Regions from separate parts of the Sinomonas flava genome, predicted to be linked through region 3. Evidence: predicted binding sites of a transcription regulator. Region 3 holds the regulator's gene; each other region holds the start of a gene.
The links. Region 3 encodes LexA, which represses DNA repair genes until DNA is damaged. Its sites were predicted from a motif close to TCGAACANNTGTTCGA; they were not measured.

Region 1 (7,645 bases), on a different contig from region 3:
GTGCCGCCCTCAAGGTCGAGCGCGAGCTTCGGCGCCCAGGAGGCCTGGCCGGCGATAGTGCCACCGGCGAGGATGCCGGCGAGGGCCAGCAGGAGGACGACGAGCGAGAGGAGTGTCTTCAGTCCCGGCCGCGTGCGGGATCGTGCCATGGTGGTCCTTCGGGTGAGGGAGCGTGCGCGCCATCAGCGCCTGGAGCGCCTGACGCCGCGCCGCCCGGGATTGCGGGCCGGGCGGCGCGTCAGGGACTACTTGTCGTTCTTGCCCTCGTCGTTGAGGCGCCTGATCGTCTCTTCCGGGGTCTCATTCAGCTGCGACTGCGCGCCCGCCGCGGGGGCCTCACGCTTGTCGAGCCCAAGGGTCCCGCCGGCAGGAGCCACGGCGCCGGGCTCCCCGGAAAGCGAAGCGTCGGCGGCCGGAGCGGCCGGCTCGACGATCTTCGTGACCGCCTGGCGGTGCACCGTGGCCTCGTTGCCGGGGCTGAGCTCGAGAACCACCTTGTTCTCGGCCTCGTCGATGGAGATGATCCTGCCGTAGAGGCCGAAGCTCGTCATGACCTCGACGCCCGGGCCGAACTTGGACTGCATCTGCGCCTGCTGCTGCTGCGCCTTCTTGTTCCGACGGAACATCGTGAAGATGAAGAAAGCGAAGACAGCCAGCAGGAGGATGGTCATAAAGTCCATGAAAGGTCCAATCTTTTTCGTCGGCGCGGACACCGGCCACCGGGCGGGCCCGGGCACAGCGTAGCGGCCCCCGGCAAGGCGGGAGCGTGTATTCAGTCTAAGCGCACGCGCGCAGCGCGCCGCTCACTCCTCCAACGATTCATCGGGCTCATCCGAGCCCGGACCGAAGAGGGTTGCGCTCTCAGCGAACGGAGCCGGCGCAGGCACGGGGAGCCCGAGGTGCTCGTAGGCCAGCGGGGTCGCGATGCGCCCGCGAGGCGTGCGCCCCATCAGACCCTCCCGTACGAGATATGGCTCGGCAACGGTCTCCACAGTCTCCGGCTCCTCACCCACCGCGATCGCAAGGGTCGAGAGCCCGACGGGGCCCCCGCCGAACTTCGTCGCGAGCGCCGTCAGGACGTTCCTGTCGAGGCGGTCCAGCCCCTTCGCATCCACCTCGTACATGTCCAGGGCAGCACCGGCAGCCCGCGCATCGATCTGGTCGATCTGGTGCACGAGCGCCCAGTCGCGCACCCTGCGCAGCAGCCGGTTCGCGATACGCGGCGTCCCCCGCGACCGACCGGCCACCTCGGTGAACCCCGCTGAGGTGACCCTCAGGTCCAGCAGCCCCGCCGAGCGCCGCAGCACGAGCTCGAGCTCCTCGACGGAGTAGAACTCGAGGTGGCCCGTGAACCCGAAGCGGTCCCGCAGGGGCCCGGGCAGGAGGCCCGCGCGCGTCGTCGCACCCACGAGCGTGAACGGCGGCAGGTCGAGCGGGATCGCGGTCGCGCCGGCTCCCTTGCCGACCACGATGTCGACGCGGAAGTCCTCCATGGCCATGTACAGCATCTCCTCGGCAGGCCTGGACATGCGGTGGATCTCGTCGAGGAACAGGACCTCGCCCTCCGACAGGGACGAGAGGATGGCCGCGAGGTCCCCCGCGTGCTGGATCGCCGGGCCGGAGGAGATGCGTAGCGGTGCGTTCATCTCGCCCGCGATGATCATGGCGAGCGTGGTCTTCCCGAGTCCCGGCGGCCCTGAGAGCAGCACGTGGTCAGCAGTGCGGCCGCGCAGCCGGCTGGCCTCGAGCACCAGCGAGAGCTGGCGCCGCACCCGCGCCTGCCCCACGAACTCATCGAGGAACTTCGGCCGGAGCGCGGCCTCGATGACGCGTTCCTCGGGCTCCTCCTGGCTCGCGACGAGCGACGGCTCAGCCACGCGACCCCGCCTTCACGCCCCGGGTCCCCTGGCCCAGCCAGCGCAGGGTCGCACGGAGAATCTCCGGCACGCTTCCCGTCTCGGCCACGTCCGGCTGGTCCGCCATCGCCTTGTCGATGCTGGATGCCGCGTCCTTTTCGCTCCAGCCCAGCGACGACATCGCCTCGATGACCTGGGGCTTCCACCCGGCGCCGTCGCTGGCCGCGGCCGCCGCAGGCGCATCCCCGGTGCCGAGCGGCACGAGTTTGCCCTTGAGCTCGAGCACGAGCCGCGCGCCCACCTTCGGGCCGATCCCGGGAACCTTCGTGAACGCCTTCGCATCCTCGGAATGGGCTGCCACCCGGACTGCCTCGGGACTGTGCACCGCCAGCACCGCCAGCGCGAGGCGGGGTCCGACGCCGGAGACACCCAGGAGCACCTCGAAGACCTCGCGCTCCTCGGGCGCTGCGAAACCGAAGAGCGTCATCGAATCCTCGCGCACCACGAGCGACGTGTGCACGACGGCTTCATCGCCCACCCGGAGCCCCGCGAGGGTCTGCGGCGTGGCCCAGAAGGACATGCCGGCCCCGTTCACATCGATCACGCCTGACGACAGGCCCACATGCGCCACCGGACCACGGAGGAAGCTGATCACCGGGACTCCTTGCCTGTCACCCACAAACCGAACATATCTACGAGAACTCTAGCGGCCGACGGCGCCCGGTCCCCTCATCTGCCGCGGCGCGCCTTCGCTTCGGCCCGCACCGTCCGCCGCCCGGAGTCCCCTCGCCTCAGCCGCCGCGGCGCGCCTTCGCTTCGGCCCGCACCGTCCGCCACCCGGATTCCCCTCGCCTCAGCTGCCGCGGCGCGCCTTCGCTTCGGCCCGCACCGTCCGCCACCCGGAGTCCCCTCGCCTCAGCCGCCGCGGCGCGCCTTCGCTTCGGCTTCCTGCCATAGCCTCTGCGCCGGTGTCAGCGCCGTCGCCGTCATCGCCGTCGTGCGTCCGGCAGCCGACGGCGAGCCTGGAGCGCTTCCCCGCCACGCGTGCGCCAGGGCCAGCGCGAGGGCGTCTGCGGCGTCGGCGGGGCGCGGAGCCGTCTCGAGCCGCAGGATCTTCATCACCATCCTGGTCACGGCGGCCTTGTCGGCGCGCCCGCTCCCGGTCACGGCGGCCTTGACCTCGGACGGCGTATGGAGCGCAACGGGGATCCCACGCTTCGCCGCTGCGGCGATCACGATGCCGGACGCCTGCGCAACCCCCATCACGGTGCTCACGTTCATCTGCGAGAACACGCGCTCGACGGCGACCACCTCGGGCTCGAAGCGGTCGAGCCAGGCCTCCACGGCCTCGGCAATGGCGAGCAGCCGCGCATCCAGCGGCTCATGGGCCGTCGTGCCGACCACGGTGACGCCGACCAGCGTCGCCCGGCGGTCGCGCTCGACGTCGACGACCCCGATCCCGCAGCGCGTGAGGCCCGGGTCCACGCCCAGCACGCGCAGGGCAGACCCGGGCCTCACGGGAGCGGCGGCTCCATCAGAAGGGGCCACAGCTAGTCGTTCTCGAGCTCCGCCATGACGTCCTCGCTCATGTCAGCGTTCGTGTACACGTTCTGCACATCGTCGAGATCTTCGAGGGCGTCGACGAGGCGGACGAACTTCCGGGCGCCGTCGGCGTCGAGCTGGACCTCCATCGAGGGCACGAACTCGGCCTCGTCGGTGTCGTACTCGATGCCGGCCTCGGCGAGAGCATCGCGGATCGCCTGGAGGTCAGCGGGCTCCGAGTAGACCACCCAGTTCTCGCCGCCGTCCTTGACCTCTTCCGCCCCCGCATCGAGGACGGCCATGAGCACGTCGTCTTCCGAGAGGCCGTTCTTCGGCAGGCTCACCACGCCCTTGCGGTTGAAGAGGTAGTTCACGGAACCCTGGTCAGCCATGGTGCCGCCGTTGCGCGTGACCGCGAGGCGGACGTCGGCCGCGGCGCGGTTCCGGTTCTCGGTGAGGCACTCGATCAGGAGCGCGGAACCCTGGGGGCCGCGGGCCTCGTACATGATCTCGGTGTAGTCGATCGCCTCGCCGGTCAGCCCGGCGCCGCGCTTGATGGCGCGGTCGATGTTGTCGTTCGGGACCGAGTTCTTCTTCGCCTTGCTGACCGCGAGCTCGAGGTTCGGGTTGCCTGAGAGGTCCGGGCCGCCAAGCCTCGCGGCAACCTCGATGGTCTTGATGTACTTGGCGAATGCCTTGGCACGCTTGGCGTCGATGACCGCCTTCTTGTGCTTGGTGGTCGCCCATTTGGAGTGGCCGGACATGCCTACGCTTCTCCTCTGATCATGCGGATGAAAAGTTCATGGATCCGTGTCTCGCCGGTCACCTCGGGATGGAACGATGTGGCGAGCAGCCGTCCAGAACGCACTGCGACAATTCTAGACCTGCCCCCGAGCGCGGCCGTGTGCGACGCGTGCGCAGGATCCACCTCGGCGAGCACCTCGACGTCGGGCCCCACCCGCTCGACCCAGGGTCCCCTGATGAAGACGGCGTGGACCGGGCCCCCCGACTGGTCGACCTCCTTGAAGTCCAGGTCCGTCTCGAACGACTCGCGCTGGCGCCCGAAGGCATTGCGGCGGACGGTGATGTCGAGTCCGCCGAAGGTCTCCTGCGGCTTCCCGGACAGGTCCGACGTGGGGTCCGCGATCTCGTCTGCGAGCAGGATCATCCCAGCGCACGAGCCGTAGACCGGGAAGCCCTCCCGGATCCTGGCGCGCAGGGGGTCGGCGAGACCGAAGGCGCGGGCGAGCTTGTCGATCGTCGTCGACTCCCCGCCGGGGATCACGAGCCCGTCGAGACCGTCCAGTTCTTCGGGCCGCCTGACCTTCACGGCGCGGGCGCCCACGTGCGTCAGTGCCGCGAGATGCTCGCGGACGTCGCCCTGGAGGGCGAGCACGCCGACAAGGGGCGCGTTTCCGGTGCGCTCGGACGGAGGGGGCGGAACGAGAGAAGTCACCGGGACAGTCTAGTCAGCCCGCCGTCACCGCGGGTGGCCCGCCCCCCGAGTCCGCAGGCCGCCGGTAGCATGGACCCCAGACCCCGACGGACAACAGATGAGGACAGCACTATGTGCGGAATCGCCGGATACTTCGGCGCCGGGCTCGACGAATCGCTCCTGAAGGAGATGAACTCCTGCATCCTGCACCGGGGGCCCGACGGCGAGGGGTACTTCGCCGACGGGAAGGTAGGCCTGGCGCACCGCCGGCTCGCCATCGTCGACATCGCCCACGGCCAGGAACCGATGGTCAGCGCGGACGAGGACACGGTTCTCGTCTACAACGGCGAGGTCTACAACTACCGGGAGCTGCGGGGCGAGCTCGAGGCGCTCGGCCGCACCTTCCGCACCGCCTCCGACACGGAAGTCGTGCTCCAGGCGTATGAGCAGTGGGGCACGGAAGCGTTCGACCGCTTCAACGGCATGTTCGGCCTCGCCATCTTCGACCGACGCCGCAACCAGCTCGTCCTGGCCCGCGACCACTTCGGCATCAAGCCCCTCTACTGGGCCAACGCTGGCACCGAGTCCGATCCCCAGCTGCTCTTCGCCTCCGAGATCCGCCCCATCCTCGCCACGGGCCTCATCGAGGCCAAGCCCAATGAGCGGATCCTCTACCGGTACCTCCAGTACCGGATCCACGACGACACCGCGGAGACCTTCTTCGAGGGGGTCAACAAGCTCCTGCCCGGCGAGATGATGACGGTCGACCTCGGCACCGGACGCTTCCGCATCTCCTCGTACACGCGGCTCCGCGAGGAGCTCGAGGAGCTCGCCAAGGTCGGCACGCCGTACACGCCTGAGGTCGTCGACGAGTACCGCCGCCGGTTCACCGAGGCGATCCGCATCCGCCTCAACTCGGAGGTCCCCGTGGGCAGCGCCCTCTCGGGGGGCCTGGACTCGTCCGCCGTCGTGGTGACGATCAACCGCCTCATGCAGGAGAAGGCCGAGGGTCTCGAGGCCGTCGGTGCGAAGCAGAACACCTTCAGCGCGGTCTTCCCGAACGCCATCAACGACGAGGAGAAGTACGCCGATGCGGCCATCAACGTCTGCAGCGGCAACATCGCGGCTCACAAGATCAAGCCGACCCCCGAAGGATTCGACGCCGACCTCGTCGACTTCGTGCGCACCATGGAGGAGCCCATCATCTCCTCGGGCCCCTACGCGCAGTACTGCGTGATGAAGGAGGCGAGCAAGCATGTGACCGTGCTCCTCGACGGCCAGGGCGCCGACGAGATGATGGCCGGCTACATCCCCTACTACTTCGCCTACCTGCGGCAGCTCAAGGCCAAGGGCGACTACGCCACGCTCGCCAAGGAGACGGCGTCGAGCCTCGACATCTTCTACCGGCTCGGCCGGTTCCGCCTCCAGGGCAAGGTCAGCGGCAAGAAGACCGTGAGCATGGGCTCGCTCCTGAAGAAGGCGTGGACCAAGCAGTTCGCGGGCGAGACCTTCGGGAACATCCCGGCGAACCTCAAGCTGCGCCTCATCGACGACCTCTTCGCCAAGTCCCTCCCCTCGCTCCTGCGCTACGAGGACAAGAACACGATGCGCTTCTCGCTCGAGGGCCGCGTCCCCTTCCTGGACAAGGAGGTCGTGAAGTACCTCTTCTCGCTCTCGGACGAGGCGATCATCAAGGAGGGCTGGAACAAGCGGGTCCTGCGCGACGCCACCCGCGGGCTGCTCCCCGAGCTCATCAGCAACCGGCGCAACAAGATCGGCTTCACCACCCCTGAGGCGGAGTGGTTCACGCTCATGAAGGAGCGCCTCTACAAGATCTTCATGTCCAACTCGTTCTACTCGCGCCCTTACTGGGACCGCGAGCAGGTCCTGACGGCCTTCGAGGAGTACCTCGACGGCAAGAACGACGCGGACACGATGATCTTCTGGCGCCTGCTGAACGTCGAGCTCTGGCTGCGCGAATTCATCGACAAGGACGAGGCCCCCGCGGACGTCAAGGCCAACAAGAGCGACTACGAGGCCAACCCGGGCAAGGAGCTCGACATCGCCTCGAACGGCTCGGTGTTCCGGCGATACCCGCTGCAGACCGACGTCTTCGCGAAGGACACCGATCTCGCCGCCGGCGTCACCTCGTACGTCAAGCGCTTCTTCGACGGGCTGCCGGACGCGCCCGCCGAGGCGCGGACCGCCGTCGGGGGCAAGAAGTGGTACCTCCTCGTGAGCGAGAAGATCGTCGCCATCACCCAGGGCCGATCGTTCCCCGTCTGGGAGATCAAGGTGACACCCGCCGCGCGCGTGCTCTCCAAGTTCGTCACGCGCACGCCAGCCGGCATCGGCCTCGGGAGCCCATGGTCCATGCAGATCGCGATCAACGAGGTGGGCCTGCCGCTCATCGTCAAGGCCGCTGCCGCGTCCATCGTCGGCAAGGTCCAGGGCAAGAGCGGCGTCTTCTACGACGTCGTGGGCCACAACATCAACGCGATCGACGGCGCCACGCCCTACAGCCTCGGCGCGGCCAGCAACTCGGTGAAGCTCGCACCCAAGGATCCCGACGGCGTCGCCCGCGCCCTCAGCGCGGCCGTGAGGGCGGCGCTCCCGGCCGAGGCGGTGGCGTCGTTCGGCGGCAGCGCGGTCATGGACGCGAACGACCTCGGCGTCGTCGTCATGGGCCACGACACGGACCTGCCGAAGGAGACCATCGCAGGGATGTTCAAGGACAACCCCCAGGGCCAGGGCTCCCAGGCCACGCCGATGTCGCTCGTCTTCGCGCAGGACTGAACGCGGTGGGCAACCC
Region 2 (7,645 bases), on a different contig from region 3:
GTCGGAGCTCGTGACGATGTTCCAGCCGGCGCGGCCGCCGGACATGTGATCGAGGCCGGCGAGCAGGCGCGCCACGTTGTAGGGCTCGTAGAAGGAGGTTGAGATCGTGCCGATGAGCCCGATGTTCTTGGTGACGGCAGCGAGGGCTGCGAGCGTCGTCATCGGCTCGTAGAAGCCGTTCATCTTGATGTCGCCGCGCATCACAGTGTTGGCGTGCGCGATGTCGCCGAAGAACACCGCGTCGAGCTTGGCGGCTTCGGCCATGCGCGTGAGGTCGGCGACGAAGTCGAAGGTGCCGAGCTCGTCCGCCCGGCTGCCGGGCATGCGCCAGCTGTCCTTGTGGTAGCCCGCCGGCAGCATGAAGGTGGTGAGCACCATGTGGTGTCCGCGCGAGTTGGTCATGAGAGTTCCTTTCAGGGCACCCGGCTGCATCGCCGCGGTGTACTTCCATCGTGGGACCCCAACTTCATCTGGTAAAGCATCGAAATTAGGGCTCAATGTTCTAAGAAATAGGCTTTATGGGACAGGTGGAACCTGGATCCGCAGACGCGGCTCGGCCGTGCTCAGCGAACGGCGGCCCTCGGTTTCCCCGTCTCCGCACGAGGTGCGGCGTCCGCTCCGAGCCGAGCCCCTTCTCGGCTGAAGAAGACAGCGACCAGGCCCGCGACGAGGATCAGCGCCCAGGCGACCCCGACGAGGGCGAAGCTGCCGTCGACCATGACGAGCAGGGTCGCGAGCATCGGCGTCAGGCCCGCCCCCAGGGTCGATGCCGCTTGGTAGGACAGAGACGACCCGGTGTAGCGGACCTCTGGCGGGAACTGCTCGGAGATGTAGGCGCCGATGGGCCCGGCGAGCAGGCCCTGGACGAGCCCGTTACCGACGATCACGGCTACCGAGAAGCCCCACAGGGTGCCGTTGTGGAGGAGGACGAGCGCCGGGTAGACCCAGAGGATCCCGAGCACCCCGCCGGCAGCAAGCACCGCCCTGCGGCCCAGCCTGTCGCTGGCCCGGGCGGCGGCGAAGCATCCGATGATGGTCACGACGGCGGCGATGCCCTTGACGTTGAGGATGCCCTCCCGGGAGACCCCCTCCGCGTTGGCCACAGACACGCCCCACGAGGTGAGGAACCCCTGCATCGTGTAGAAGCCGAGGGATGCCACGAGCGTGAGCACGAGCGGGCGCCAGTGCCGGCGGAACACCACGACGACCGGGAAACTCTTCCGCTTCCGCGAATCCGCCGCCTCGGAGTCCAGCGCCTGGAAGACGGGCGATTCGGCCACCTTGAGGCGGATGAGCAGGCCGATGAGGATGAGGACGGCGGAGAGCAGGAACGGGATGCGCCAGCCCCAGTCGAGGAAGGCGGGGCCGGTCAGCGCGGAGACCCCGGAGACGACGAACGTTGCGACGAGTCCGCCCGCCGGTCCGCCCGCGTTGGCGAAGGCGGCGGCGAAGCCCCTCTTTGACTCGGGCGCGTGCTCGAGGGCCATGAGCGTGGCGCCTCCCCATTCACCGCCCACGGAGATGCCCTGCACCACCCGGAGGATGACGAGCAGGATCGGAGCGGCGAGGCCGATCTGGGACTGGGTCGGAAGGAGGCCGATCGCCACCGTCGCGACGCCCATCAGGAGCATCGAGACCACGAGCATGCGCTTTCGGCTGACCCGGTCACCGAAGTGGCCGAAGACGACGCCGCCGAGCGGGCGGGCAATGTAGCCGACAGCCAGCGTGCCGAAGGAGGCGAAGAGGGCGACACCCGGGGGCAGGTTCGAGAAGAAGACCTTGTCGAAGATCAGGGATGCGGCAGTGGCATAGAGGATGAAGTCGTAGTACTCGATGATCGAGCCGATCGCGCTCGAAGCGAGGATCCGGCGCAGGTCTTTGGTATTCAGCGAGTCCGAGGGGTTCCCAGCTCGCGTCGTTGCGTGCGTCATGTGCGGGCCTTCCGGCGGGAGAGTCATGTGGTCCTCACCACAGGATGGCATACGCTGAACACGGTTTGAACATTTTCGGCCTAGAAAATATTTTCCTTGGCCGCCGCCACCCCTCCCCCACTGCGCGCGCGACGACACCCCCGCATGTGAGGCAGATCGCAGAAACACTTGCGCCGCGACTCCTCTACTTTGTAATCTCGAGTCAAGATTATATTTTCTGGCCCACGGCCACTACAGAAGGAGGTCACCGATGGTGGCACGCACGGGAGACCAGTACCGAGCTGGGCTCGTCGACAGCCGAGAGGTATGGCTGGGCAACGCACGCATCGACGTCTCGACGCACCTCGCTTTCCAGGGCTCCATCGCGGGAATGGCCGCGTACTTCGACTACCAGCACAAGTACGCCGACGACTGCCTCATGGTGGATCCCGAGACCGGCCAGCAGCACAACGTGTCCCTGATGCGGCCGCGCAGCGCGGAGGACATCGGCCGCCGGCACCGGGCGTTCGACCGGCTCGCGCGGTACTCCAACGGCATGCTGGGCCGCACCCCTGACTACGTGAACGTGGTCCTGGCCGGGCATGCGAGCCGCAAGGACATCTATGACCGCTCCGGCGACCCGGTGTACTTCGAGCGTCTGGAGGCCTACTGGCGGCTCGTGCAGGAGCAGGACCTCGCCCTCACCCACACGATCGTGCACGCGGCCATCGACAAGAGCGTCGGCGAACTGCAGGGCATCAACGAGGAGCTGACGCTGCGCGTCGTCGACCGCACTGAGCAGGGCCTGGTCGTCCGGGGCGCCAAGATGCTCGCCACGCTCGGCCCCATCGCCGATGAGCTCTACGTCTACCCCGCGACGCCGATCCAGAAGGGCTTCGAGGAGTACGCCCTCTCCTTCGCCATCCCGGTGGCGAGCCCCGGCGTCGTCGCCGTCTGCCGAGACCACTACGGGGTGGACATGGAGGTCGTCGACAGGCCCTTCTCCTCGCGGTTCGACGAGCAGGACGCGGTCATCATCTTCGACGACGTCCTCGTCCCCTGGGAGCGGGTCTTCATCGACGGAGACCTGGGGGTGTACAACGCCATCAACGCGGCGACGGCCACCGGCAACACCCAGCAGCAGACGGCAATCCGTGCCACCGTCAAACTCGAGTTCGCCTACGATCTCTGCACCCAGATGGCCCGGGTCACCGGCACCGAGGCCAAGCCGGACACGGCCGCAATGCTGGGCGAGATCTACTCCTACCTCCGCATCGCCCGTTCGGTGGTGGCGGATGCCGAGAACCGCGCCTCGGACTGGGGCGGTGGCGCCTTCTTCTGCCACGACGACATCTCGTCGCTGCGCACGGTCCTGCCCGTGTGGATGGCCCGGGTCAACGACATCATCAAGTCCATGGGCTCCCACAACCTGCTCGCCACCCCGACGGCCAGCGCGTTCGAAGACCCCCGGCTGGGGCCGCTGCTCCACAAGTACCTCCCCGGCGCGAACGGAATCGCCCCTGAGGAACGCGCCCGCATCTTCCGCACCGCCTGGGACTTCGCGGGATCTGCCCTCGGCAGCCGGATCGAGCTGTACGAGCGGTTCTACCTCGGTTCGGTGGCACGTGCCAGGGCGCTGGACCACCGGAAGGCCCAGGCCAAGGGTGAGACCGGCGCCTTCGCCGCGATGTTCGCCGAGGCCGGCATCGCGCCGGTACCGGCACCGGCCGAAGAGCTCGACGACCTCGCGGCGAGCAACGCCTGAGGCCGAAGCCACAGGATCCACGAAGGAGGCGATGAGGATGAGCGCAACCGCTGCCGACCACTGCGTGACGGACGACGGCGCCCGGGTCGCCGCGCGCGCCCGGCTCACCGCACATCTGGCGGCGCACGTCATGGACACGCAGCCGGAGGGAATTCCCGCTGAGGCGCGGGAACGCGCCGTCGTGCGGCTGCTCGACGCGCTGGGGTGTGCCCTGGCGGGGCACCGGGCCCCGAGAGGCGACCGCCTCCTGGCCCTCGCCCGCGGCTGGGGAGGCCAGCCCGAGGCCCGCATTCTCGGCACCTCCACCGCCGTCCCGTCGCGCACCGCGGCGTGGGCCGGGAGCGTGCTGACACGGTCCTTCGACTTCGAGCCCGTGAGCGCCGAGGGCCCCGGCGGCGAGGAGGTCGCAGCCCACATCACGGGCACGACCGTCCCGGTGGCCCTCGCCGAGGCGGAACGGCGCGGGGCCGGCGGTGCGGCCCTGCTCGACGCTCTGGTGCTCGCCGACGACATCACGGCCCGCCTCGCGGTGGGCAGCGGTTTCGACGTCTACTCCGGCCAGGACAACACCGGCACGGTCAACGGCATCGGCGCAACCGCCCTCGCGGCCAGGCTCGCTGGCATCGGGACGGACGGCCTGGTCGACGCGTGGGGCATCGCTGTACAGCAGCTCGGGGGGTCCGTCGCGCCGATCTTCGACCACGCGCCCGCGTTCCGGCTGCCGATGGCGTTCGCGGCGCAGGCCGGCATCACCGCCGTCGAGCTTGCCGGCATCGGCTACCGCGGCGAGGACGATCCGCTCGCAGGCCGCTTCGGCTTCCTCGACCGCTTCTGCTCCGAGCCGCGGCCGGAGGTCATGCTCGAACGCCTCGGCGAGGTCTTCTGCGCCGACCGCGTCATCAAGCCCTTCAGCTCGTGCCGCGCCAGCCACCCGAGCCTCGACGCGGCCGCTCGCCTGCATGCCCGGGGTGTGCGGCTCGATGATGCCGCGAGGATCCGTGTGCATGTCACTCCCCGCACAGCAGCAGGCTTCGTCGGGGCCCCCTGGCATCCCGGCCGCACCCCCGAGGTCGATGCCGCCTTCAGCCTCCGCTTCACCGCGGCGGCCGCGCTGGTGCATGGGACCGTGCGTCCCGAGCACCTGCTCACGGCGGCCGACCCCGAGATCTCAGCGGCCGCTGAGGCCGTTGAGATCGTGCCCTCACTCGCCCCGCGCGAGTACCTCACCGCAGAGGTCGAGGTGCTCCTGCACGACGGCGGCACGGTCCGCGAGCGGGTCGAGGCCCCTCTCGGCGACCGCCACCACTCCCCGCTCACGGACGCGCAGGTCGAGGCGAAGTTCCTCGCCAACGCGGACTTCGCCGGCATGAGCCAATCCCGCGCACGGAGGGCACTGGCCCTCGCGCGAGAACTGCCCGGCGCCGCATCCGTCGGGCCTCTCCTCGACTCGCTTGCACTCGACTGAGCGCGGCACCCTTCCCAGCAACCCAGCTTCCCGTCCAAAGGAGGACACCATGACCACCCAGCCCATCACCGCCGCCGGACCGGTCGTCGACCCCATTGTGTTCCGCAATGTCGTGGGGCACTTCGCCTCTGGCGTCACGGTCATCACGACCGTGGTCGACGGCAAGCCCTACGGCACCACGGCGTCCGCCGTCTCCTCCCTGTCGATGGAGCCGCCCATGATGCTCGCGTGCCTCAACCGCGCCTCGTCGACTCATGACCGCGTGGTCGAGGCCGGCGTCTTCGGCATCAACATCCTCGCCGAGGACCAGGCCCCGCTCGCGTTCCAGTTCGGCCGCAAGGGCGGGGACAAGTTCGAAGGGGTCGGCTACACCGTTTCCGAGAACGGCGTCCCGCTCCTGGACGGTGCACTGGCCACGATCGAGTGCCGCGTGGCAGAGACGGCCACGGGCGGCACCCACACCGTCTTCCTCGGCGTCGTCGCGCAGGCGAGCGCCGCGGATCGCCAGCCGCTCGCGTACTACCGCGGCACGATGGGGCGCCTCGAGCGCGTGCTCGAGGTGAAGGCCTACGACGGCGTCCGGGACTGGGTGCTCAAGCGGCGCACGCCGCTCGGTTCCGTCCTGGATCCGGTGGCCATCGGAGAGGCTGTCCGCTCCGAGCCCGAGCAGGTGCAGAACGCCCTCGTGAAGCTCACCGCAGAGGGCCTCGTGACGCGCAATGACGAGGGACTCCTCGAGCCGCAGCCCATCACGGCCGAGACGACCGACGCCGCGTACGACGGACGGGCCACCATCGAATCGGGCGTCATCGCCTCCCACCTGGGGCGCCTCAGCGACGGGGAGGTCGCCGAGCTGCGCCGGATCGTCGGCGAGCTCGAGGCCCTCCGGGCGGATCAGGCGGGCGACCTGGACGCGTTCCTCTCGCTCAATGTGGCGTACCACGACTGCCTCGTGTCGGTGGCAGGCTCCGCCGCGCTCGTGGACGCGTTCCGCCGGCTCGGGATCGGCACGGTGTGGCGTCAGGCGCTCACCGCCGACGAGTGGTCGAGGCAGCTCGAGACCAGCCACATCCACGCCCTCACCGAGGCGCTGGCTGCCCGTGACGGTGCGGCAGCGCAGGCCGCCCTCGCCGCGCACACGGCCTTCGCGAAGAAGCTTGCCCGGGACGTGATCGCCCGCCACGGCGGGACCGTCTGACGGCATGGACCCGCATGGGGGAAGGGGCGGGGCGCTGTGGGCGTCCCGCCCCTTCCCCGTGGGAGAGCACTGTCGGAAGGCTGGCCGTCAGAAGGTGATGACGGACCGGGCCACGGCGCCGGTCTCCTGACGGGCGTAGGCATCGTTGATCTCTTCGAGATCGATGCGCACCGAGACGAGTTCGTCCAGGTTGAGGCGACCCTGCAGGTAGAGGTCGGCGTAGAACGGGATGTCGCGCCGAGGGTCGGTGGAACCCATGTACACCCCTCGCATGGTGCGCTGGCCCAGCAGCAGGTCCCGCATGACGTCGACATCGAGCGGCGTGCCCTGGGGGATGCCGATGAAGTTCACGGAGCCGCCGGTGCGCGTCAGGCCGAGGGCCTGACGCTGGGTGGCACCGAGCCCAATGGCCTCGAACACGTGGTGCGCGCCGCCTTCGGTAGCGGCGCGGACCGCTTCGGCCGCGTCCTCCTCGGCGGGGTTCACGACGTGCGTGGCGCCGAACCGCCGCGCGAGAGCAAGCTTTGGCGGCTGCAGGTCGATGCCGACAACCGCTCGGGCACCGGCCAGGGCTGCGCCTTGGACAACGTTGAGGCCCACCCCGCCGAGCCCGACGACCGCGACCGTCTCCCCGGGACGCACCCCCGCCGTGTTGAGCACCGCACCCACCCCCGTCGAAACCGCACATCCGAGGACGGCGGCCTGGGCGAAGGGGATGTCGCGGGGGACCCTCACGAGCTTGTTGCGGTGCAGAAGGGTGCGCTCCGCGAAGCCCGCAACGCCGAAGGCCGTGACCGGAGCGCCATCGCGTGTGAGGCGTGAGGGCGCGTCCGCCGGCCGGCGGGCAGCGGCGGGATTGAGGCAGCGGAAGGGAGCTCCGGTGCGGCACTCGCGGCAGACGCCGCAGAAGTCGACCTCCGTTGCCACGACGTGGTCACCTACGTCGAGGTCGGTGACGCCGGGGCCCACGTCCACCACGATGCCGGACATCTCGTGCCCGGCGACCATGGGGACGGGGCGGCCCCGGTCCACTGAGGCGACCAGGTAGTCGGAGTGGCAGAGCCCCGCGGCCGCCACCTCCACCAGCACCTCCTCGCCCCGCGGGCGGTCCATGCCCAGGTCCTCGATGTCGAAGGTTCCGTCCAGCCTGTTGATGACCGCTGCTCGCATTCTTCCTCGCTTCTCCTGCGGCGGCACTCCCTACAGCGGAGCGCCGAATATTGCACTTATTGGATGACTATGCTTTTTGCCCGTGGCGTCGATGAAGCAGCACAGCAGGAGAGGCCGGGTCGTCAGACCCGGCCTCT
Region 3 (7,645 bases):
GCGACGGGCAGCACGAGATGGCCCGACAGGTTGCCACTGCCATCGAGGAGCAGAAGCACCTGCTCGTACAGGCGGGGACCGGGACGGGGAAGTCCCTGGCCTATCTGGTTCCGCTGATCGCGCACGCCCAGCACAGCGACCGGCCCGCGGTCGTCGCGACGGCGACGCTTGCGCTCCAGGCCCAGATCGTGGGGCGCGACATCCCGCGCCTGCTTGCGGCCATCACCCCCAAGCTCGACCGGCCTGTCGACGTCGCGCTCGTCAAGGGCCGGTCCAACTACCTGTGCCGGCACAAGCTGGAGGGTGGCTTCCCGACCGACGAGGCCGCGGAGGGGCAGCTGTTCAGCATGGGCGAGGACGCCGCCGTCGGGCATCCCGGAGCCGGCCCGACGACGCAGCTCGGACGGGAGGTGGCGCGCCTGCGCCAGTGGGCCGAGGAGACGGAGACGGGGGACCGCGACGACCTCGTGCCCGGGGTCACCGACCGGGCGTGGCGGCAGGTCTCCGTCACGGCGCTCGAGTGCCTCGGGGCGCAGAAGTGCCCGTTCGCGGCCGAGTGCTTCAGCGAGCTCGCGCGGCAGCGCGGCGCCGAGGCCGACATCGTCGTGACGAACCATGCGCTCCTCGCGATCAACGCATTCGAGGGCCTCAACGTGCTCCCGGAGTACGACGTCGTGGTGGTCGACGAGGCGCACGAGCTCGCCGACCGCGTCACGGGGGCGGTGAGCGGCCAGCTCTCGGCCCAGATGATCCAGGCCGCGGCATCGAGCGCGCGCCGCCACTGCGGGATCACCGTCGATTCCCTGCAGGCCGCCGCGACCGCCCTTGAGCTCTCGCTCACCTCCGCGCCGACGGGCCTGCTCGCGCGCGGACTGAACGAGGAGCAGGCCCAGGATGTCGCCCTCGTGCGGGACGCGTGCCGCGTGGCGCTGTCGGACTCGAAGCCCGGGGACGGGCAGGCGGCGGACGGAGGGCGCCAGATCGCCCGGTCGCGCCTCCTCGCCGTCCTCGAGGTCTGCGAGCGGATCCTCGAGGCGGAGGCCAACCGGGAGGTCATGTGGGTGACCCGCACGGGCGCGCCGGACCCCGTGACGGGCTACGCAGCCGCCGACGACGACGCCTCCGCCATGCTGCACATCGCGCCGCTCGGCGTGGGCGGCCGGCTCCGCGAGGGGCTCTTCGACGGGCACACGGTCGTCCTGACGAGCGCGACCCTCGCGATCGGGTCCGCGTTCGAACCGACCGCGGGCGGACTGGGGCTGCTGGGCGCAGGGGCGCCCTCGTGGACGGGAGTCGACGTCGGATCCCCCTTCGACTACCCCAGGCAGGGGATGCTCTACGTCGCCAAGCACCTCCCGCGACCGGGACGCGGACTCTCCCCGGAGGCGGTCGACGAGCTCGAGACACTCCTGCGGGCCTCCTCGGGCGGGGCGCTGTGCCTGTTCTCCTCCCGGAGGGCCGCCGAGGAGGCCGCAGCCGAGCTGCGCCTCCGGCTCGACGTCGAGATCCTCTGCCAGGGCGAGTCATCGATGAGTGCCCTCGTGAAGCAGTTCGCCGCAGAACCCGACACCTGCCTGTTCGGGACGATGTCGCTGTGGCAGGGCGTGGATGTCCCAGGCCCTTCGTGCCGTCTGGTCGTCATCGACCGGATACCGTTCCCGCGGCCGGACGATCCGCTCACGACGGCGCGCTCCCGCGCTGTCGCCCAGGCAGGCGGGAACGGCTTCATGGCCGTCTCGGCGACCCATGCGGCCGTGCGCCTCGCGCAGGGCGCAGGGCGGCTCATCCGCTCGACCGAGGACCGCGGAGTCGTGGCCGTCCTCGACTCGAGGCTTGCGACGGAGCGCTACGGGGCGTTCCTGCGCGGAGCGCTCCCGCCGCTGTGGGGGACGGCCGACCGGAAGGTCGTGACCGACGCCCTCAGGCGGCTCGCCGCCGCCGGCTGAATGGGCCGCCGGCTCAACGGCCGGCTCACACCGAGCGCAGGACCGAGACGACCTTGCCCATGATGGTGGCGTGGTCGCCGAGGATGGGCTCGTAGCGGGTGTTCTGCGGCAGGAGCCAGGTGTGCCCGTCGCGCTGGCGGAAGGTCTTGACCGTCGCCTCGTCGTCGAGCAGCGCGGCCACGATGTCGCCGTTCTCTGCCGCGTTCTGCCGCCGCACGACCACCCAGTCCCCGTCGCAGATGGCGGCGTCGATCATGGAGTCGCCCTTGACCTTGAGCATGAACAGCTCGCCGTAGCCCACCAGCTGCCGGGGGAGCGGCATGACGTCCTCGACCGCCTGGTCCGCAAGGATGGGGCCACCAGCGGCGATGCGCCCGACCAGCGGAACGAGCGCCGTGTCGGCCGCGCTGGCCATGTCCCCGAGCGGGACCCCAGTCGCGCCGCGCAGTGCGGCGGCCTCCTCGGCCGGAACGCTCAGTTCGCCTTCATCCAGCGTCAGCGGCATCAGGACCTCCATGGCGCGGGGGCGCTTGGGATCGCGGCGCAGGTAGCCGAGCTTCTCGAGCTGCATCAGCTGGTGCGTGACGCTTGAGAGGCTTGCGAGGCCCACCGTGTCCCCGATCTCGCGCATGGACGGCGGGTAGCCCTTGAGCTGCACGGAGCGCTGGATCGTCTCGAGGATCCTCTTCTGGCGCGCCGTCAGTCCTTTGGCTGCTCTGGTCCGTGATGCCATGCCGTCCTGCCTCTCCACCGGGGGCGCCACGCGCTCCGGGATCCCGTCCGTCGATGCCCCGGGGCCTCCCTGCGAGAACTGTCGTACCCCCTCGGCAGGATGTCGTCATGGTCGACGGGGGCGGGCAGCTCGGCGTGGAACCCGGTGCTACCCCCACCGTAGGCCAGTCGGACAGGCCTTTCAAACATGTGTTCGACCGTGTCTGGACACGCATCGTGGACAGGTGCTAAGAAAGAGTCATCACTTCGAACGTTTCTTCGAAACACTGCGCAGAGTGCCGCCGATGTGTTCGCACTCGACGTCGTTCGGCGACTGCGCAGGGGAAGGCGCATCATGGCACTCGCGATCCTCGCCGGAAATGGGCACGGGGCTCCCCTTCCGGCCAAGCAGGAGGCACGCCGCCGGCTGAAGGTGGTCCACTGCCGCGCGGCGGCGCCGGGCACGGACTTCCGGTCCGGGGCCGCTCAGGCCCCGCTGCGCCTGACCCGCAGGGGAAGGCTCGTCCTCGTCGTCCTGCCGGTGTTCGCTGCGGCGCTGGCGGTGCTCGTCGCGTGGTCCGCGCTCATGGCGCCGGCGAAGGCGGGCGGGGAGGCGGTCGGCCCCGGCGCCGTCGAAACGGTGACCGTGCAGCCCGGCCAGTCGCTGTGGAGCATCGCCGAGGGCCGCGTGCCCGACCAGGACCCGCGCGTGACGATCAGCCAGATCCGCCAGCTCAATGACCTGGAGAGCACCAGGGTGCTCCCCGGCGAGCAGATCGTTGTTCCGCTCGCCCGCTGAACCTCTCCGCCCGCCGAACCTCTCCGCGGCGAGCTGCACGGCGCCGGTTGCGGGGTCTTCGGCTGCGCCCCCCGGAATGTGGGCGCCGGTGCCGCTGGCGTAGGCTGGACCGGTGGACGACCAGCTCGAACGACTCAACAGCCTCCCCCTCCGCGACGATCTCCGCGGACAGCACCCCTACGGTGCGCCGCAGCTTGACGTCCCCATCCAGCTCAACGTCAACGAGAACACGTATGGGGTGCCCGCGGACGTGCAGGAGGCCATCGTCGAGGCCGTCCGCGCGGTGGCCGGCGGTCTCAACCGCTACCCCGACAGGGAGTTCACCGAGCTGCGCGAGGCCCTCGCCGAGTACCTCGGCCACGGGCTGTCCGCAGAGCAGCTCTGGGCCGCGAACGGCTCCAACGAGGTCCTGCAGCAGCTCCTGCAGGCCTTCGGCGGGCCCGGCCGCACGGTCCTGAGCTTCCCGCCCACGTACTCCATGTACCCCCTGCTCGCGAGCGGCACCGGGACGGCGTACCTCCGGGGCGAGCGGTCGGCCGACTTCAGCCTGAGCCCCGAGTCCGCAGCCGCCCAGGTGCGTGAGCACGCGCCGAACATCGTCATCCTCTGCTCGCCGAACAACCCGACCGGGACGGCACTCGGCCTCGATGTCGTCGAGGCCGTCTACGAGGCGGGGGAGGCGAGCCAGAGCATCGTCATCGTCGACGAGGCGTACGCCGAGTTCGCCCAGGCAGGGACGTCCACGGCGCTCACGCTCCTTCCCGGGCGCCCCCGGCTCGTCGTCACGCGGACCATGAGCAAGGCCTTCGCCCTCGCCGGTGCCCGGCTCGGCTACCTCGCGGCGGCGCCCGAGGTGATCGACGCCCTCCGCCTCGTGCGGCTTCCCTACCACCTCTCGGCCGTCACCCAGGCCACCGCGCTCGCAGCGCTCCGGCACCGCGACTCCCTGATGGCAGAGGTCGAGGCCATCAAGGCCCAGCGCGACAGGATCGTCCGCGAGCTGACCCGGCTCGGGCTCGCCCCCGCCGCCTCGGACTCCAACTTCGTGTTCGTGACGGGCTTCGAGGACCCGCAGGCCGTGTGGCGCGGACTTCTCGAGGTCGGTGTGCTGGTGCGCGACGTCGGAATCCCCGGGAGCCTGAGGGTGACCGCCGGGACCGAAGCGGAGACCACCGCGTTCCTCACGCGGCTCGAGGAGCTGCTCGCGCACTGAGCGCGGCGGTCCCTGACCGCGCGCCGCCCCGCGCCCCCGGCACGGGGCGTCCTGCGAGGCGAATAGAATAGAGACCACACCCCCTCACCCGAAGGACACATCCATGAGCACCGAGCTGCAGACCGCGGACCTCCAGGAGCGGACTGGGCGACGCGCGCGGATGGAGCGCACGACGAGCGAGTCGTCGGTCCTCGTCGAGATCGACCTGGACGGCACCGGCCGCTCGGACATCTCCAGCAGCGTCCCGTTCTACGACCACATGCTCACGGCCCTGGCCAAGCACTCGCTCATCGATCTGACCGTCAAGGCGACGGGGGACACCCACATCGATGTCCACCACACGGTGGAGGACATCGCGATCACCCTCGGCGAGGTCCTCAAGCAGGCGCTGGGCACCAAGGCGGGCATCCGCCGCTTCGGCGAGGCGAGCGTGCCGCTGGACGAGGCCCTCGCGCACGCCGTCGTCGACGTCTCCGGGCGCCCCTACCTCGTGCACGGCGGCGAGCCTGCCGGGCAGGAGTACCACCTGATCGGCGGCCACTTCACGGGATCGCTCACGCGGCACGTGTTCGAGGCGATCACCCTGCACGCCGGCATCTGCCTGCACATGACCGTCCTCGCCGGCCGCGACCCCCACCACATTGTCGAGGCCCAGTTCAAGGCCTTCGCCCGTGCCCTCCGCGCCGCGGTCGAGCCCGACCCGCGCATCGGGGACGCCATCCCGTCGACAAAGGGAGCCCTGTGAGCACCGTACCCGGAGCGGACTCCCTTCCCGAGGCGCCGGCGGATGCCCCGGGAGGCGTGGCCGTGGACCCGCGGAACGCGGGCGGACCTGCGACGGACCCCGAGGGGCGGCCCACCGTCGTCGTGCTCGACTACGGCTCGGGCAACGTCCGGTCGGCCGTGCGCGCACTCGAACGGGCCGGAGCCGCCGTCACGCTGAGCGCGAAGGCGGAGGACGCGCTCAACGCCGACGGCCTCGTGGTGCCCGGCGTCGGCGCGTTCGCGACCGTGATGGAGGAGCTCAAGGCCGTGGACGGCCTGCGCATCATCGGCCGCCGCGTCGCCGGCGGGCGCCCGGTCCTGGCCATCTGCGTCGGGCTCCAGATCATGTTCGAGCGCGGGATCGAGCACGGTGTCGAGGCCGAGGGCCTCGGAGAATGGCCGGGCACCGTCGAACTGCTGCCCGCCGACGTCGTCCCGCACATGGGCTGGAACACCGTCACGGTCCCCGAGGGGTCGAAGCTCTTCGCCGGCGTCGAGGACGAGCGCTTCTACTTCGTGCACTCCTACGGTGTCCAGAAGTGGGAGTTCGAAGTCGCCCAGCCGCGCATGGCCCCGCCGCTGGTGACGTGGAGCGAGCACGGCGCCCCCTTCATCGCGGCAGTCGAGAACGGTCCCCTCTGCGCGACCCAGTTCCACCCCGAGAAGTCGGGAGACGCGGGCGCGCGGCTCCTGCACAACTGGGTCCAGTCACTGCGCCGGGCGACTCCCTCCGCCGCCCAGGACGCCGCCTGAATGTGGTCCGTCCTGCTGTTCGGCCTGGCCGGCCTGCTCGTCGGAGGCGCGATCTCGTTCCGCAAGCAGGGCCTTCCCAACTGGACGTGGATCGCCTTCGGCGCGCTGGCCGTGGCCGCCCTTGTGGCGGCCTACGTGCTGACCCTTCCGGCCGCATGACCTCCGAAATGTTCCCATCCCTTCCCTCCAGGAGACACACCACATGAGCGCTGGGGAGCCCATCCTCGAACTCCTGCCCGCCGTCGACATCGTGGACGGCCAGGCCGTACGCCTCGTGCAGGGAGAGGCGGGCAGCGAGACCGGCTACGGCTCGCCGCTCGACGCGGCGCTGGCGTGGCAGCAGGCCGGCGCGGAATGGGTGCACCTCGTGGACCTCGACGCGGCCTTCGGACGGGGCGACAACCGCGCCCTGATCGCGGACGTGGTCAGCAGCCTGTCGCTCAAGGTCGAGCTGTCCGGCGGCCTCCGCGACGACGCGAGCCTGGACGCGGCCCTCGCGCTGGGGGTCGCGCGCGTCAACCTCGGCACCGCCGCGATCGAGAATCCCGAGTGGACGGCCAAGGCCATCGAGCGCCACGGCGACCGGATCGCCGTCGGGCTCGACGTGCGCGGCACCACGCTCGCCGGACGTGGCTGGACCAAGGAGGGCGGCGACCTCTGGGAGGTGCTCGCACGCCTCGAGGACGCCGGCTGCGCCCGCTACGTCGTCACCGACGTGACCAAGGACGGCACCCTCCAGGGGCCCAACCTCGGCCTCCTGCGCGAGATGTGCCAGCGCACCGACAAGCCGGTCGTCGCCTCGGGCGGGATCTCCGGCCTCGATGACCTCCGCGCGCTGCGCGAGCTCGTTCCGCTCGGGGTCGAGGGCGCGATCGTGGGCAAGGCGCTCTACTCCGGCCAGTTCACGCTCCCCGAAGCGCTGGACGTGGCCGGGCGCCGCTGATGGCGCACGACGGCGACCGCGGCCATGCGCACGGCGCGCACCACGCCCACGGCGCAGGTGGGCCGCAGCGGCATCTGCCCGGCCACATCGCGGCCGCACTGGCCCGAGCCGGGAGCACCGCCGACTCGGCGGGGCAGCCGTGGGCCGGCCGTGACCTGAGCGGCGACGGCAACCCCCTCCACACCTTCGACGGCGACGAAGGCGCGGCCGACGCCGGCGTCGCGGCGGCGCTCGCCGCCCTCGCCACGGGCGCCGGGGACGAGACGGCAGTCCACCGTGCGCTCGCCACGGCCCGCGTCTTCGTCGCCGTCGTCGCGGAGCTCGCCGAGGGCGGCCTCGGTGAGCACGGATTCGCCGAGGACAAGGAGGCGGACATGGCCCTCGTGACCGTCGCGGCACCCGACGGCCGCAAGGCGCTGCCCGTCTTCACGACCGTCGAGCGACTCGCCGCGTGGCACCCCGAGGCCCGCCCTGTGGCCGTGTTCGCCCCGCGGGCGGCGCTCTCGGCAGTCTCC

Region 1: ruvA (Holliday junction branch migration protein RuvA) is a predicted target of LexA. The motif match lies at 2,539-2,554, and genes of this name have one in related genera.
Region 2: ABD298_RS12260 (4-hydroxyphenylacetate 3-hydroxylase N-terminal domain-containing protein) is a predicted target of LexA. The motif match lies at 2,013-2,028, and genes of this name have one in related genera.

The regions. Positions count from the first base shown of each region.
Region 1 is NZ_BAAAQW010000003.1:98,034-105,678, forward strand. Features, by position in the region: gene secD (protein translocase subunit SecD) at 1-149, opposite strand, end outside; gene yajC (preprotein translocase subunit YajC) at 246-680, opposite strand; gene ruvB (Holliday junction branch migration DNA helicase RuvB) at 804-1,877, opposite strand; gene ruvA (Holliday junction branch migration protein RuvA) at 1,870-2,511, opposite strand; gene ruvC (crossover junction endodeoxyribonuclease RuvC) at 2,772-3,374, opposite strand; gene ABD298_RS03145 (YebC/PmpR family DNA-binding transcriptional regulator) at 3,407-4,162, opposite strand; gene pdxT (pyridoxal 5'-phosphate synthase glutaminase subunit PdxT) at 4,165-4,854, opposite strand; gene asnB (asparagine synthase (glutamine-hydrolyzing)) at 4,966-7,629, shown strand; gene ABD298_RS03160 (M3 family metallopeptidase) at 7,635-7,645, shown strand, end outside.
Region 2 is NZ_BAAAQW010000006.1:207,702-215,346, forward strand. Features, by position in the region: gene ABD298_RS12250 (NtaA/DmoA family FMN-dependent monooxygenase) at 1-402, opposite strand, end outside; gene ABD298_RS12255 (MFS transporter) at 564-1,931, opposite strand; gene ABD298_RS12260 (4-hydroxyphenylacetate 3-hydroxylase N-terminal domain-containing protein) at 2,182-3,675, shown strand; gene ABD298_RS12265 (MmgE/PrpD family protein) at 3,713-5,140, shown strand; gene ABD298_RS12270 (flavin reductase) at 5,190-6,338, shown strand; gene ABD298_RS12275 (zinc-binding dehydrogenase) at 6,426-7,508, opposite strand.
Region 3 is NZ_BAAAQW010000013.1:45,213-52,857, reverse strand. Features, by position in the region: gene ABD298_RS17275 (ATP-dependent DNA helicase) at 1-1,946, shown strand, start outside; gene lexA (transcriptional repressor LexA) at 1,972-2,679, opposite strand; gene ABD298_RS17265 (LysM peptidoglycan-binding domain-containing protein) at 3,013-3,456, shown strand; gene ABD298_RS17260 (histidinol-phosphate transaminase) at 3,569-4,669, shown strand; gene hisB (imidazoleglycerol-phosphate dehydratase HisB) at 4,773-5,414, shown strand; gene hisH (imidazole glycerol phosphate synthase subunit HisH) at 5,471-6,187, shown strand; gene ABD298_RS17245 (hypothetical protein) at 6,188-6,346, shown strand; gene priA (bifunctional 1-(5-phosphoribosyl)-5-((5-phosphoribosylamino)methylideneamino)imidazole-4-carboxamide isomerase/phosphoribosylanthranilate isomerase PriA) at 6,390-7,130, shown strand; gene ABD298_RS17235 (SseB family protein) at 7,130-7,645, shown strand, end outside.